2 regions of the Streptomyces sp. NPDC056580 genome follow, and region 2 is predicted to be linked to the other one. Evidence: riboswitches for the same ligand, from Rfam matches in the RefSeq annotation. Region 2 holds a riboswitch; the other holds the start of a gene.

Region 1 (5,800 bases), on a different contig from region 2:
AACGAACTGCTGGGCCGCTGGGGCCTGCGCGGCCACGACGTGTGGACCGTCCCCGACCGGGGCCGCGTCGCCGTCCTGCGCCGGGCGGCGGCGCGGGCGTGAGGCGGCGGCCGGGGCCGTGAGCGCCGCCGTTTCCGGGGACCCGCCGGGTGTCCCGGCGCGGCGCGGCCACCGCGTTCGCCTCCTGCATCCGGTCGTCCGGCCGGCCTGGAAGAGGTCGAGGGGAACCGGTTCGCCGAGGTGCGCCGTACGGCCCCGGCGAACGGCTCCCACCGCCCGAAGCCCGGAGGTGGAAACGATGACCGACTCGCTGCGCCCTCCCGGAGAGACGCCGCCCGTCGAGGGATCGACGGCGGAGGCCCACTACGAGCGCCCGGACGGCGGCATCTGGGAACATCCCGGTATCTGGATGTCCCTGATCGTGATCGGCTGCCTGCTCGTCGCCGCGTTCTTCGTGGTGCGGATGATCGATCTGTGAGCTGCCGGGGCCGAGCCCCGGCAGCGCGGGGCGGCACCGCCGGCCGGCGGTGCCGCCCCGGTCGTGCCCGGACGCCGTCTCAAGCGCGCAACAGCGCCGCAACGCCCCGCCGGGCCGTACGCCCGTTCAGCCGCCCGGACGCGGCCCGGTGGTCCGGGGCCCGGCCGAGGCGTCCCGCGCCGTGGCCAGGGCCGCGCGGGCCCGCTCCCGGCGCCGGGCGGCCAGGGACTCCCGCGCCGCCTGCCGCGGGTGACGGCGGCGCCAGTACGGGTTGTCGTGCGCGAGCCCGCCCGTGACCCGGCCGTACATCCCGAAGGTCAGGATGAGCAGGCCCATCACGAACGTGAAGATGACGTTGGTCATGCCGAAGTCGAGGATGTTGGCGCTGCGGTCCAGTACGAAGACGTGGCCGAAACCGCTGAGCAGGAACAGCGTGCCGACGGCCGTGTTGAGCGTCGAGGCGAAGTTCCCGCCGACCACCGCGCCGCAGACCAGAAGCAGACCGAAGAGCACGGAGATCAGGCTCAGCAGTCCGTTCGTCGACATGCCCGCGATGCGGGTGCCGTCCGTGCCGAAGGGGCTGAGTTCGTCGGCGAAACCGAGACAGCCGAACAGCAGCAGAATGCCGCCGCAGAGTCCGGCGCCGTACCGGTAGACCGTCGCCAGCCCGTGATCCACCGGCCATTCGTCGCGAAGCCTCATGACACATCCCTTCCGATGCGTGCCAGGCCCCCCAGGGTCGGGCGGGCGCGGATCGCCTCCCCGCCCGCGTCACCCCCCTCTTCCGGCGGCGCCCGCGGAACGGTTGCACCCCGCGCCGCGGCTTTCCCCGCCGGCCCGCGTCCCGCGACACCTGCCGGCCGGCCGCATCCACCGCCCGCCCCCGCCCGGAAGTGGTCGGTGCGGGGCTTCGCGCAGGGCGGGGCCCACGATCCACCTCATCCGGGAGGCGCCATGGACTCCACCGACCGGACCAGGCGTCTGCACACCGACCTGACCATCGAGCTGGTCATCAGCGACGTGGAAGCCCTCCGGCTCGAGGTCCGCTTCAGCTACGACTCGGCCGATCCGTTCGCCGTACGCCTGGACTTCCCCGGCAACCCCGTGGGCGCCGCGCCCTGGCTGTTCTCCCGGGACCTGCTGTACGCGGGCCTGGGCGTCCCGTCCGGCCAGGGCACCGTGCGGGTCTGGCCGCCGTGCCGCTGCCACGGGTCCACCACGGTGCGCGTGCTGCTGCGCGGCGTGGGCGGTGCCGCCGTGCTGTACATACCGGCCGGTCCGTTGGGGGACTGGCTGACCGAGACGTTCCGGGCGGTGCCCGCCGGTACGGAGAGCTCCCACCTCGACTGGGACGCCGTCCTGGCGGAACTGCTGCGCCGCGGGTGACCGGTGAGGACGGGCGGCGCCCGGGAAGACGTGAGGACCGCGTCCCCGGTGGCCGAGCGCATCGCCGCCGCGGCCGACTTCCTGGACGCGGGGTACGAGGTGCACTTCAACCTCTCCCCCGTGGTCCTGCGTCCCGGCTGGCAGCAGGCCTGGGCCGAGTTGCTGCGGCAGCTCGGCGACGTGCTGCCCGAGCGGGTCAGACGGCAGGCGGCCGCCGAAGTGATCATGCTGACCCACAACCGGGAGCTGCACGAGGTGCACCTCGGCTGGCACCCGCGCGCCGAGGACGTGCTCTGGCAGCCCGGAATCCAGCAGGGCAAACGCTCCGAGAACGGGGCGCTGAACGTGCGCTACGACCACGCGGTCAAGGCGAGGGGGGTGGAGGAGCTTTGGGGCCTGGTCGCGGCGCACGCTCCGTGGCTGCGGATCCGGTACGCCTTCTGACCGGGGCGGCGCCGCTTCCGGCCCGGCCGGACGCCCACGGCACCGGCCCGCGAGCGGGCCGGGAGCCGGAGCCTCGGGCGCCTCAGCGGTGCCCGGCAGGGGCGCGCGCACCGGAGGCCGGCCGCCTGCCGGCCGTGCGCTCCGCGGTGAGCACCCGTTCCGCGAGGACGCCGAAGACGAGCCCGAACGCCGTCCACAGGGTCGCCTGGACGGCCAGTGCGGCCAGGCGGAACTGCCACAGCAAGGTCGGGGAGAAGTCCTTGGGGACCTCGTCGACGGCCGGCAGGAACGCGTAGGCGAGCCCGGCGGCCAGGACGAAGAAGGCCCCAGCGGCCACCGTCGCGTTCCAGTTGCCGAGGCGGGGGGCGAGACGCTTGCCGAGGATCACCGTGACGACCGCCAGCAGCACGCTCAGGACCATCATCAGGAAGTACAGGGTCGTGCGCTTGCCGATCGTGTCGGGTTCGCCGACCGACGGGGGGTTGGCCGGGTACTTCAGGAACGGCACGACGTAGACGGCGACGAGGCCCGCTGCCGCCAGCAGCAGCGCGCTCGCACGCGGCCCGAAGCGGCCGACGCGGCCGAGGGCGAAGCAGTACGCGAGGGCGGCGATGCCGCCGAACGCGACGCCGTAGACGAGCACACCGGTGGACAGGCCGGCGGTCGACTGCATGGTGCGGGAGACCGCCTCCACGCCGTGTTCGTGGGCGTGCGCCTCCTCGTAGGCGATGGCCGAGTCGACGCTCGGTTCACCGAGGAAGTAGGCGACGACGAGGGCGAGCAGGCCCGCGGCGAGTCCCGCGAGCATGCCACGCACCAACAGGTTCCGGACGGTTGCCGAGTTCATGGGCGCGCTTGTTCCCCCGCCCGGTCAGTGGCAGGGGAAACCGAGCAGGTGCCGGGCGTCGTGCAGCCACTCGTGCACGTTCTCGCCGGACATCACGGAGGTCGCGCCCTGTTCGGCGCCGACGAAGTAGAGCAGGACCAGCATCAGGACGCCGAAGAAGACGGCCCAGGGGGCGACGGCGCCGATCGGCAGCTTGGCGGGGAGGACGTCGGGGGTGGTGCTGGGCTGAACGGCGGACTGCGCCATGGCAGGACCTCCTGGGGAACTCGCGTCCCGGCTCGGTGGTGCACGGGACGACGGGCGGGTCTGACTCGCCGGCCCGCACCGGGATCGGTGCGAACGGGCTCACAGTGGCGCGACCGTGCCGGATTCCCACCGGCTTCCGCATTCCGTCGTCGCTGTCGCCGAGAAGGTACCGCGAAGCGCGGTCGCGGCCAAGGGCGCACGGGTGCGGGACGGCGCCGCCCCGCAGGCCCCGTACGCTGTGGATGCCTTGCGCCCGAAGGGCCGTTGACCATGGAAGCGATCTCATGACGACCCGAGTGACGTTGATCTCACCGGCTATGAACCCAGCCGTGCGGGAGGCCCGCTTCGACGACGGGTGCTCGCTCGACGCGGCGGGCGCGGCGCGCGCCCGGTCGGCCGCGGACGAGGTGCGGCCGGCCGCCGCGGCACTCGTCTCCCCGGTCGTCCGCTGCCGGGAGACGGCGGCCGCGCTGGGCCTGGACGCCCGCGACGAACCCGCCCTGGCCGGGCTGGACATGGGCCGCTGGCGGGGGCTGACGCTCGACGAGGCCGCCGCCCGGGAGCCGGTGGCGCTGGCCCGGTGGCTGGCCGACCCGGCGGCGCGCCCGCACGGCGGGGAGTCGGTGCACCTGCTGTGCGCCCGGGTCGGTGGCTGGCTGGACGAGGCCGCCGGTGCCTCCGGCCGCCTGGTGGCGGTGGTCGAGCCGGAGGTCGTGCGGGCCGTGACCGTACGAGTGCTCGGCGCGCCGGAGGACGCCTTCTGGCGGATCGACGTACCGCCCCTGACCGCAACCGCCTTCACCGGCCGGGCCGGGCGCTGGAACCTGGCGCCCGGGACGGCGCTGGGCCGGACGGGCGGCACGCCGCAGGAGCGCCCCGGCCGCTGAAGGACGCCCTCTGGACGCCGTGGTGACCAGCCGTGAGACTGGGCCGGGTCCGACGCCCCCGGTGCTCCAGGACGGTGACCATGCAAGAGGAAGTCCCCCGCGTCGAACTCACCCCACGGGCCGCCGAGCTGGTGCGCCGGCTGCGGGCCGAGCACGGGCCGTTGATGTTCCACCAGTCCGGCGGCTGCTGCGACGGCAGCGCGCCCATGTGCTATCCGGACGGCGAGTTCCGGACCGGCGGCTCGGACGTGCTGCTGGCGGAACTGGCGGTGGACGGCGTCGAGGAGCCCGTGACGTTCTGGATGTCGCGGAGCCAGTACGAGGCCTGGAGCCACACCCGGCTGATCGTGGACGTGGTACCCGGACGAGGGAGCGGTTTCTCGCTGGAAGCACCCGAGGGAGTGCGTTTTCTCACCCGTTCTCGCGTAGTCGACGCCTAGGAGTCCCGTACGTCTCCGTCGTCTGCTGCACTTCCCTTGAGTCCTGTGGCGGTTGACGAGGCATCAGGGGGCGCGGTGACGAGAGGTCGGCGGCGAACGGCGGCGGGCAGGCCGGTGCTCACGGTTCTCACGGCGCTCGGCCTGCTGGCCGGCGCGGCCCTGGCCGGGGCGGCGCCGGCCGCTGCCGTGCCGGCCGGCGGCCGGGGCGAGCGGATCGCTCCGGGGGTCGTGTACCGGGAGTTCGACATCACGGCGGCGGCCGGGCGCACCCGCGCCCACCTGCTCACCGTCGACCTGGGCGACCCGCACGTCCGGGTGGACCTGCTGCACCCCGGGGCGGTGGCCGCCCGGGCCACCGTGTCCCGGCTGGCCGACTCGGCCGGCGCGGTCGCGGGTGTCAACGGCGACTTCTTCGACATCACCGAGACCCAGCACCCGGGTGTCGAGGCCACCGGCGCAAGCGTGGGCCCGGCGGTCGCGGGCGGCCGGGTGCTCAAGGCGGCGGTGCCCAGGGGCCAGCGGTTCGGGCCGCCGCTGCCTCCTGGCGCCACCACGCGGGACGTGCTCGGGGTGGGCGCCGACCGGCGGGCCCGTCTGGACCGCCTCTCCCTCACCGGCTCGGTGACCACACCGCACGGCAGGCTCCCGCTCGGCGGCCTCGACCAGTACGCGCTGCCGCAGAACTCCGTGGGGGCCTTCACCTCCCGGTGGGGCGCCGCCTCCCGGGAGCGGGCCGTCTGCGGCACGGACACCGACCGGGCGGCGCCCTGCAGCACCGAGACCTACGAGGTGGAGGTGCGCCGCGGCCGGGTGGTCGGCGCCGCCGGCACTCCGGGCCGGGGCCCCGTCCCCGCGGGCACCACGGTCCTGGTGGGCCGCGAACGGGGGGCGCGGGAGCTGCGCGAGCTGACCGTGGGAGACGCGGTGACCGTCACCCACGGCCTGGTGGCGGCCAGGGCCAGGGTGCCCTACGCGTTCGCGGTCGGCGGCTACCCGGTGCTGCGGCACGGCAGGCCGCTCGCGGGGCTCGACGACAGGGCCTCCGCCGTGCGCACCGTCGCGGGTCTGCGGG
Region 2 (5,800 bases):
TCCGCACGCGAAATCGATATGCCGATATGCGGACGAGGTCTTCCGCTGCCACGACGGCGTCACCTAGATTGCCTGCGCATTACACAGGTGATCAGTGAGGGGACGGAGCCGTGGCATGTCCGAAGCGCAAGAAGTGAGACCACCGGTCGTGACACCGGTCCGCATCATCATCGGCCTGTGTCTCGTCGCGCCGTTCGTGGCGATGCTGTGGGTCGGCTCGTACGCCAAGACGGACCCCGCGTTCATCGGGATCCCGTTCTTCTACTGGTACCAGATGCTGTGGGTGCTGATCTCCACCGCGCTCACGATGCTGGCCTACAAGCTGTGGCAGCGTGACCAGCGCGCCCGCCGGGTCCAGGACGGGGGTGCGGCGAAGTGAAGGACGGCGTCAACGGCGTCGCGCTCGGCGTCTTCATCTTCTTCTTCCTGGCCGTCACGGTCATGGGCTTCCTGGCCGCACGCTGGCGCAGGCCCGACAACGAGCACTCCCTGGACGAATGGGGCCTGGGCGGACGCTCGTTCGGCACCTGGATCACCTGGTTCCTGCTCGGCGGCGACCTGTACACCGCATACACCTTCGTCGCCGTGCCGGCGGCGATCTACGCGGCGGGCGCGGCCGGTTTCTTCGCGGTCCCGTACACGATCCTGGTCTACCCTCTGATCTTCACCTTCCTGCCCCGCCTGTGGTCGGTCTCGCACCGCCACGGCTACGTCACCACCTCGGACTTCGTGCGCGGCAGGTTCGGCTCCAAGGGCCTGTCGCTGGCCGTGGCGGTCACCGGGATCCTCGCGACGATGCCGTACATCGCGCTCCAGCTCGTGGGCATCCAGGCGGTGCTGGACGTGATGGGCGTCGGCGGCGGCGAGAACACCAACTGGTTCGTGAAGGACCTGCCGCTGCTCATCGCCTTCGGCGTGCTGGCCGCGTACACCTACTCGTCGGGCCTGCGCGCCCCCGCCCTCATCGCGTTCGTCAAGGACGCGCTGATCTACATCGTCATCGCGGTGGCGATCATCTACATCCCGATCAAGCTGGGCGGCTTCGACGACGTCTTCGCCAAGGCGGGCGACGCCTTCAGCCAGGTCAACCCGGCCACCGGCAAACCGCGCGGCGCGCTGGCCCCGCCGGAGGCGGGCCAGTGGACGTACGCCACCCTGGCGCTGGGCTCCGCGCTCGCCCTGTTCATGTACCCGCACTCGATCACCGCGACCCTGTCCTCGAAGAGCCGTGAGGTGATCCGCCGCAACACCACGATCCTGCCGCTGTACTCGCTGATGCTCGGCCTGCTGGCCCTGCTCGGCTTCATGGCGATCGCGGCCGGGGTGAAGGTCGCCAACGGCCAGCTCGCGATCCCGCAGCTGTTCGAGGACATGTTCCCGGACTGGTTCGCCGGCGTGGCCTTCGCGGCGATCGGCATCGGCGCCCTGGTGCCCGCGGCCATCATGTCCATCGCGGCGGCGAACCTCTTCACCCGCAACATCTACAAGGACTTCATCAAGCCGGACGCGACGGCCAAGGAGGAGACCCGGGTCTCCAAGATCGTGTCGCTGCTGGTGAAGGTGGGCGCGCTGGTCTTCGTGCTGACGATGGACAAAACGGTCGCCATCAACTTCCAGCTCCTGGGCGGCATCTGGATCCTGCAGACCTTCCCGGCCCTGGTCGGCGGCCTGTTCACCCGCTGGTTCCACCGCTGGGCGCTGCTCGCCGGCTGGGCGGTCGGCATGGTGTACGGCACGCTCGCCGCCTACGGGGTGGCCTCGCCCACCCAGGCGCACTTCGGCGGCTCCGCGAAGGAGATCCCGGGCATCGGGGAGATCGGCTACATCGGTCTCACCGCGTTCGTGCTCAACGTCGTGGTCACCGTGGTGCTCACCTTCGTCCTGAAGGCCGTGAAGGCCCCCGAGGGCCTCGACGAGACCAGGCCGGAGGACTACACGGCCGACGCGGGCGATCCCGGGGTCGAGGTGGAACTCCCGCCCGCCACCGCGGGCAGCGCCCACTAGCGCGACCGGTCACCGACCACCCCGCAGCGGGCCGCCGACAGCACCGACGTCGGCGGCCCGCTGTCATGCGATCTGACGCTGCGGAGCCACCGCAACACGCAACAGCCACAACATGTGGGGGTGCCACGGCAGCCTGGCACTAGATGTATGCTCATGCTCGCTGTCGCCGCAGGGGAATCCGGTGCGAATCCGGAACTGTCCCGCAACGGTGTACTCGCGTGCCTCCGCACGCCTGTTTCAGTCCGAGGACCTGCCGGCAGCGTGCGCCCGGCCGTCCGGTCCGGGTGCTCATCGACGTCCGGGCCTCGTGGAATGGGCCGGTGGACGCGGCGCCGTGCGCGCCCGCGCTGCCCCCTGCCCTCCGCAAGGCCCCGTGCCGAGCGAGGGAGAGCCCCACGTGACCATCGCGCCAGCCGACCCGGCTTCAGCCACCCCGGCGAGCGGAGCCCCGGTGGAGACCGACGGTCCCGGTGCCGCGCTGCTGCGGACCCTGACCGAGCTGACCGCCGACCTCCCCGACGCCGACCCCGGCCGGGTCGCCGCCGCCGCGCTGCGCGGCCGGTCGGCCCGGGCCGACGAGGCGGAGTTGCGCGAGCTGGCCACGGAGTCGGCCGCCGGCCTGATCTCCGAGGACCCCGCCTACTCCCGGCTGGCGGCCAGGCTGCTGACCGTCTCCATCCGCGTCGAGGCCGCCTCGCAGGGCGTCACCTCCTTCACCGGGTCCGTGGCCGTGGGTCACCGGGAGGGTCTCGTCGCCGACCGCACCGCGGAGTTCGTGCGCCTGCACGCCGAGCGGCTCGACGCGCTGGTCGACCCGGCGGCCGACGACCGCTTCGGCTACTTCGGCCTGCGCACCCTGCACAGCCGCTACCTGCTCCGCCACCCCATCACCCGCAAGGTGATCGAGACGCCCCAGCACTTCATGCTGCGCGTCGCCGCCGGGCTGGCCGAGGACGACAGCGCCCGCTCCGTGGACGAGGTCGCGTCGCTGTACGGCCTGATGAGCCGGCTCGACTACCTGCCCTCCTCCCCCACCCTGTTCAACTCCGGCACCCGGCACCCGCAGATGTCGTCCTGCTACCTCCTCGACTCCCCGCTGGACGAGCTGGACTCCATCTACGACCGCTACCACCAGGTCGCGCGCCTCTCCAAGCACGCCGGAGGCATCGGCCTGTCGTACTCCCGCATCCGCAGCCGCGGTTCGCTGATCCGCGGCACCAACGGGCACTCCAACGGCATCGTGCCGTTCCTGAAGACGCTGGACGCCTCGGTGGCCGCGGTGAACCAGGGCGGCCGGCGCAAGGGCGCCGCGGCGGTGTACCTGGAGACGTGGCACTCCGACATCGAGGAGTTCCTGGAGCTGCGCGACAACACCGGTGAGGACGCCCGCCGTACGCACAACCTGAACCTGGCGCACTGGATCCCGGACGAGTTCATGCGCCGGGTCGACGCCGACGGGCAGTGGTCGCTGTTCTCCCCGGTGGACGTGCCGGAGCTGGTGGACCTGTGGGGCGAGGAGTTCGACGCCGCCTACCGCGCGGCGGAGGCCGCGGGGCTCGCGAAGAAGACGATGCCGGCCCGGGACCTGTACGGCCGTATGATGCGCACCCTCGCGCAGACCGGCAACGGCTGGATGACCTTCAAGGACGCCGCCAACCGCACCGCCAACCAGACGGCGACCGCCGGGCACGTCGTGCACTCCTCCAACCTGTGCACGGAGATCCTGGAGGTCACCGACGACGGCGAGACCGCGGTCTGCAACCTGGGCTCGGTCAGCCTCGGCGCCTTCGTGGACACCGCGACGGGCGACCTCGACTGGGAGCGGCTCGACGAGACCGTCCGCACGGCCGTGACCTTCCTCGACCGCGTGGTGGACATCAACTTCTACCCCACCGAGCAGGCGGGCCGGTCGAACGCCAACTGGCGTCCGGTGGGCCTGGGCGCGATGGGCCTGCAGGACGTCTTCTTCAAGCTGCGGCTGCCCTTCGACTCCCCCGAGGCGAAGGCCCTGTCCTCCCGGATCGCCGAGCGGATCATGCTCGCCGCGTACGAGGCCTCCGCCGACCTCGCCGAGCGCAACGGACCGCTGCCGGCCTGGCGCAAGACGCGCACCGCCCAGGGCGTGCTGCACCCCGACCACTACGGCGTGGAGTTCACCTGGCCGGAGCGCTGGGCGGCGCTGCGGGAGCGGATCGCCCGGGTCGGCATGCGCAACTCGCTGCTCCTGGCCATCGCGCCCACCGCGACCATCGCGTCCATCGCCGGTGTGTACGAGTGCATCGAGCCGCAGGTGTCCAACCTGTTCAAGCGCGAGACGCTGTCCGGGGAGTTCCTCCAGGTCAACTCGTACCTGGTGAAGGACCTGAAGGAGCTGGGCGTGTGGGACGCCCGTACCCGCGAGGCGCTGCGCGAGTCCAACGGCTCGGTGCAGGACTTCGCCTGGATCCCGGCGGACGTACGCGCCCTCTACCGCACGGCGTGGGAGATCCCGCAGCGCGGTCTGATCGACATGGCCGCGGCCCGGACCCCGTTCCTCGACCAGGCCCAGTCGCTGAACCTGTTCCTGGAGACGCCGACCATCGGCAAGCTCTCCTCGATGTACGCCTACGCCTGGAAGTCGGGTCTGAAGACGACGTACTACCTGCGTTCCCGCCCGGCGACCCGGATCGCCCGCGCCGCCCAGGGACAGGCGCGGCCCCAGGCCACCGTCCCCGTCCAGCAGACCGCCGCCCCCGACGCGGTCGCCTGCTCCCTCGAGAACCCCGAGTCCTGCGAGGCCTGCCAGTAACTCCCGCCCGCCACCCGACCACCACTCCTGGAGGACGGCGCTCCGCGCCGACTGCGATGACTCGTCACACCAACCTGCTGGACCCCGGCTTCGAGCTGACTCTCCGTCCGATGCGCTACCCGGACTTCTACGAGCGCTACCGGGACGCCATCAAGAACACCTGGACCGTCGAGGAGGTCGACCTCCACTCGGACGTCGCCGACCTCGCGAAGCTGTCCCCGGCCGAACAGCACCTGATCGGCCGTCTGGTCGCCTTCTTCGCGACGGGCGACTCGATCGTCGCGAACAACCTGGTGCTGACCCTCTACAAGCACATCAACTCCCCCGAGGCCCGGCTCTACCTGAGCCGCCAGCTCTTCGAGGAGGCCGTGCACGTCCAGTTCTACCTGACGCTGCTGGACACCTACCTGCCCGATCCGGACGACCGGGCGGCGGCGTTCGCCGCGGTGGAGAACATCCCCTCCATCCGCGAGAAGGCCGGGTTCTGCTTCAAGTGGATCAACGAGGTGGAGAAGCTGGACCGGCTGGAGTCCAAGGCCGACCGCCGCCGCTTCCTGCTGAACCTCATCTGCTTCGCCGCGTGCATCGAGGGCCTGTTCTTCTACGGCGCCTTCGCCTACGTCTACTGGTTCCGCAGCCGAGGCCTGCTGCACGGCCTGGCCACCGGCACCAACTGGGTGTTCCGCGACGAGACGATGCACATGTCCTTCGCCTTCGACGTGGTCGACACCGTCCGCAAGGAGGAGCCGGACCTCTTCGACGACGAGCTGCGCGAGCAGGTAACGGACATGCTGCGGGAGGCCGTCGAGGCCGAGCTGCAGTTCGCGCGCGACCTGTGCGGCGACGGCCTCCCGGGGATGAACACCGAGTCGATGCGGCAGTACCTGGAGTGCGTCGCCGACCAGCGCCTGACGCGCCTGGGCTTCGCTCCGGTGTACGGCTCGGAGAACCCGTTCTCCTTCATGGAGCTGCAGGGCGTTCAGGAGCTGACGAACTTCTTCGAGCGCC

What was found. A riboswitch is a leader RNA that binds a small molecule or an ion and turns the genes downstream of it on or off. The one in region 2 is predicted to bind cobalamin.
Region 1: it holds a riboswitch for cobalamin, as region 2 does, so the genes downstream of both, ACFQ9Z_RS02935 (CbtB-domain containing protein) here and ACFQ9Z_RS20405 (ribonucleoside-diphosphate reductase subunit alpha) in region 2, are expected to answer to the same signal.

What each region holds. Positions count from the first base shown of each region.
Region 1 covers NZ_JBHTVE010000001.1:625,125-630,924, forward strand. The annotation lists gene ACFQ9Z_RS02905 (FAD-dependent oxidoreductase) at 1-102, shown strand, start outside; gene ACFQ9Z_RS02910 (DUF6480 family protein) at 299-478, shown strand; gene ACFQ9Z_RS02915 (DUF4383 domain-containing protein) at 605-1,180, opposite strand; gene ACFQ9Z_RS02920 (SsgA family sporulation/cell division regulator) at 1,433-1,864, shown strand; partial or broken gene ACFQ9Z_RS02925 (spore photoproduct lyase family protein) at 1,892-2,308, shown strand; gene ACFQ9Z_RS02930 (CbtA family protein) at 2,391-3,155, opposite strand; gene ACFQ9Z_RS02935 (CbtB-domain containing protein) at 3,180-3,401, opposite strand; cobalamin riboswitch at 3,437-3,579, opposite strand; gene ACFQ9Z_RS02940 (histidine phosphatase family protein) at 3,686-4,288, shown strand; gene ACFQ9Z_RS02945 (DUF779 domain-containing protein) at 4,369-4,728, shown strand; gene ACFQ9Z_RS02950 (phosphodiester glycosidase family protein) at 4,843-5,800, shown strand, end outside.
Region 2 covers NZ_JBHTVE010000008.1:350,063-355,862, reverse strand. The annotation lists gene ACFQ9Z_RS20415 (DUF3311 domain-containing protein) at 116-379, shown strand; gene mctP (monocarboxylate uptake permease MctP) at 376-2,004, shown strand; cobalamin riboswitch at 2,145-2,277, shown strand; gene ACFQ9Z_RS20405 (ribonucleoside-diphosphate reductase subunit alpha) at 2,402-4,792, shown strand; gene ACFQ9Z_RS20400 (ribonucleotide-diphosphate reductase subunit beta) at 4,849-5,800, shown strand, end outside; gene ACFQ9Z_RS20395 (hypothetical protein) at 5,772-5,800, opposite strand, start outside.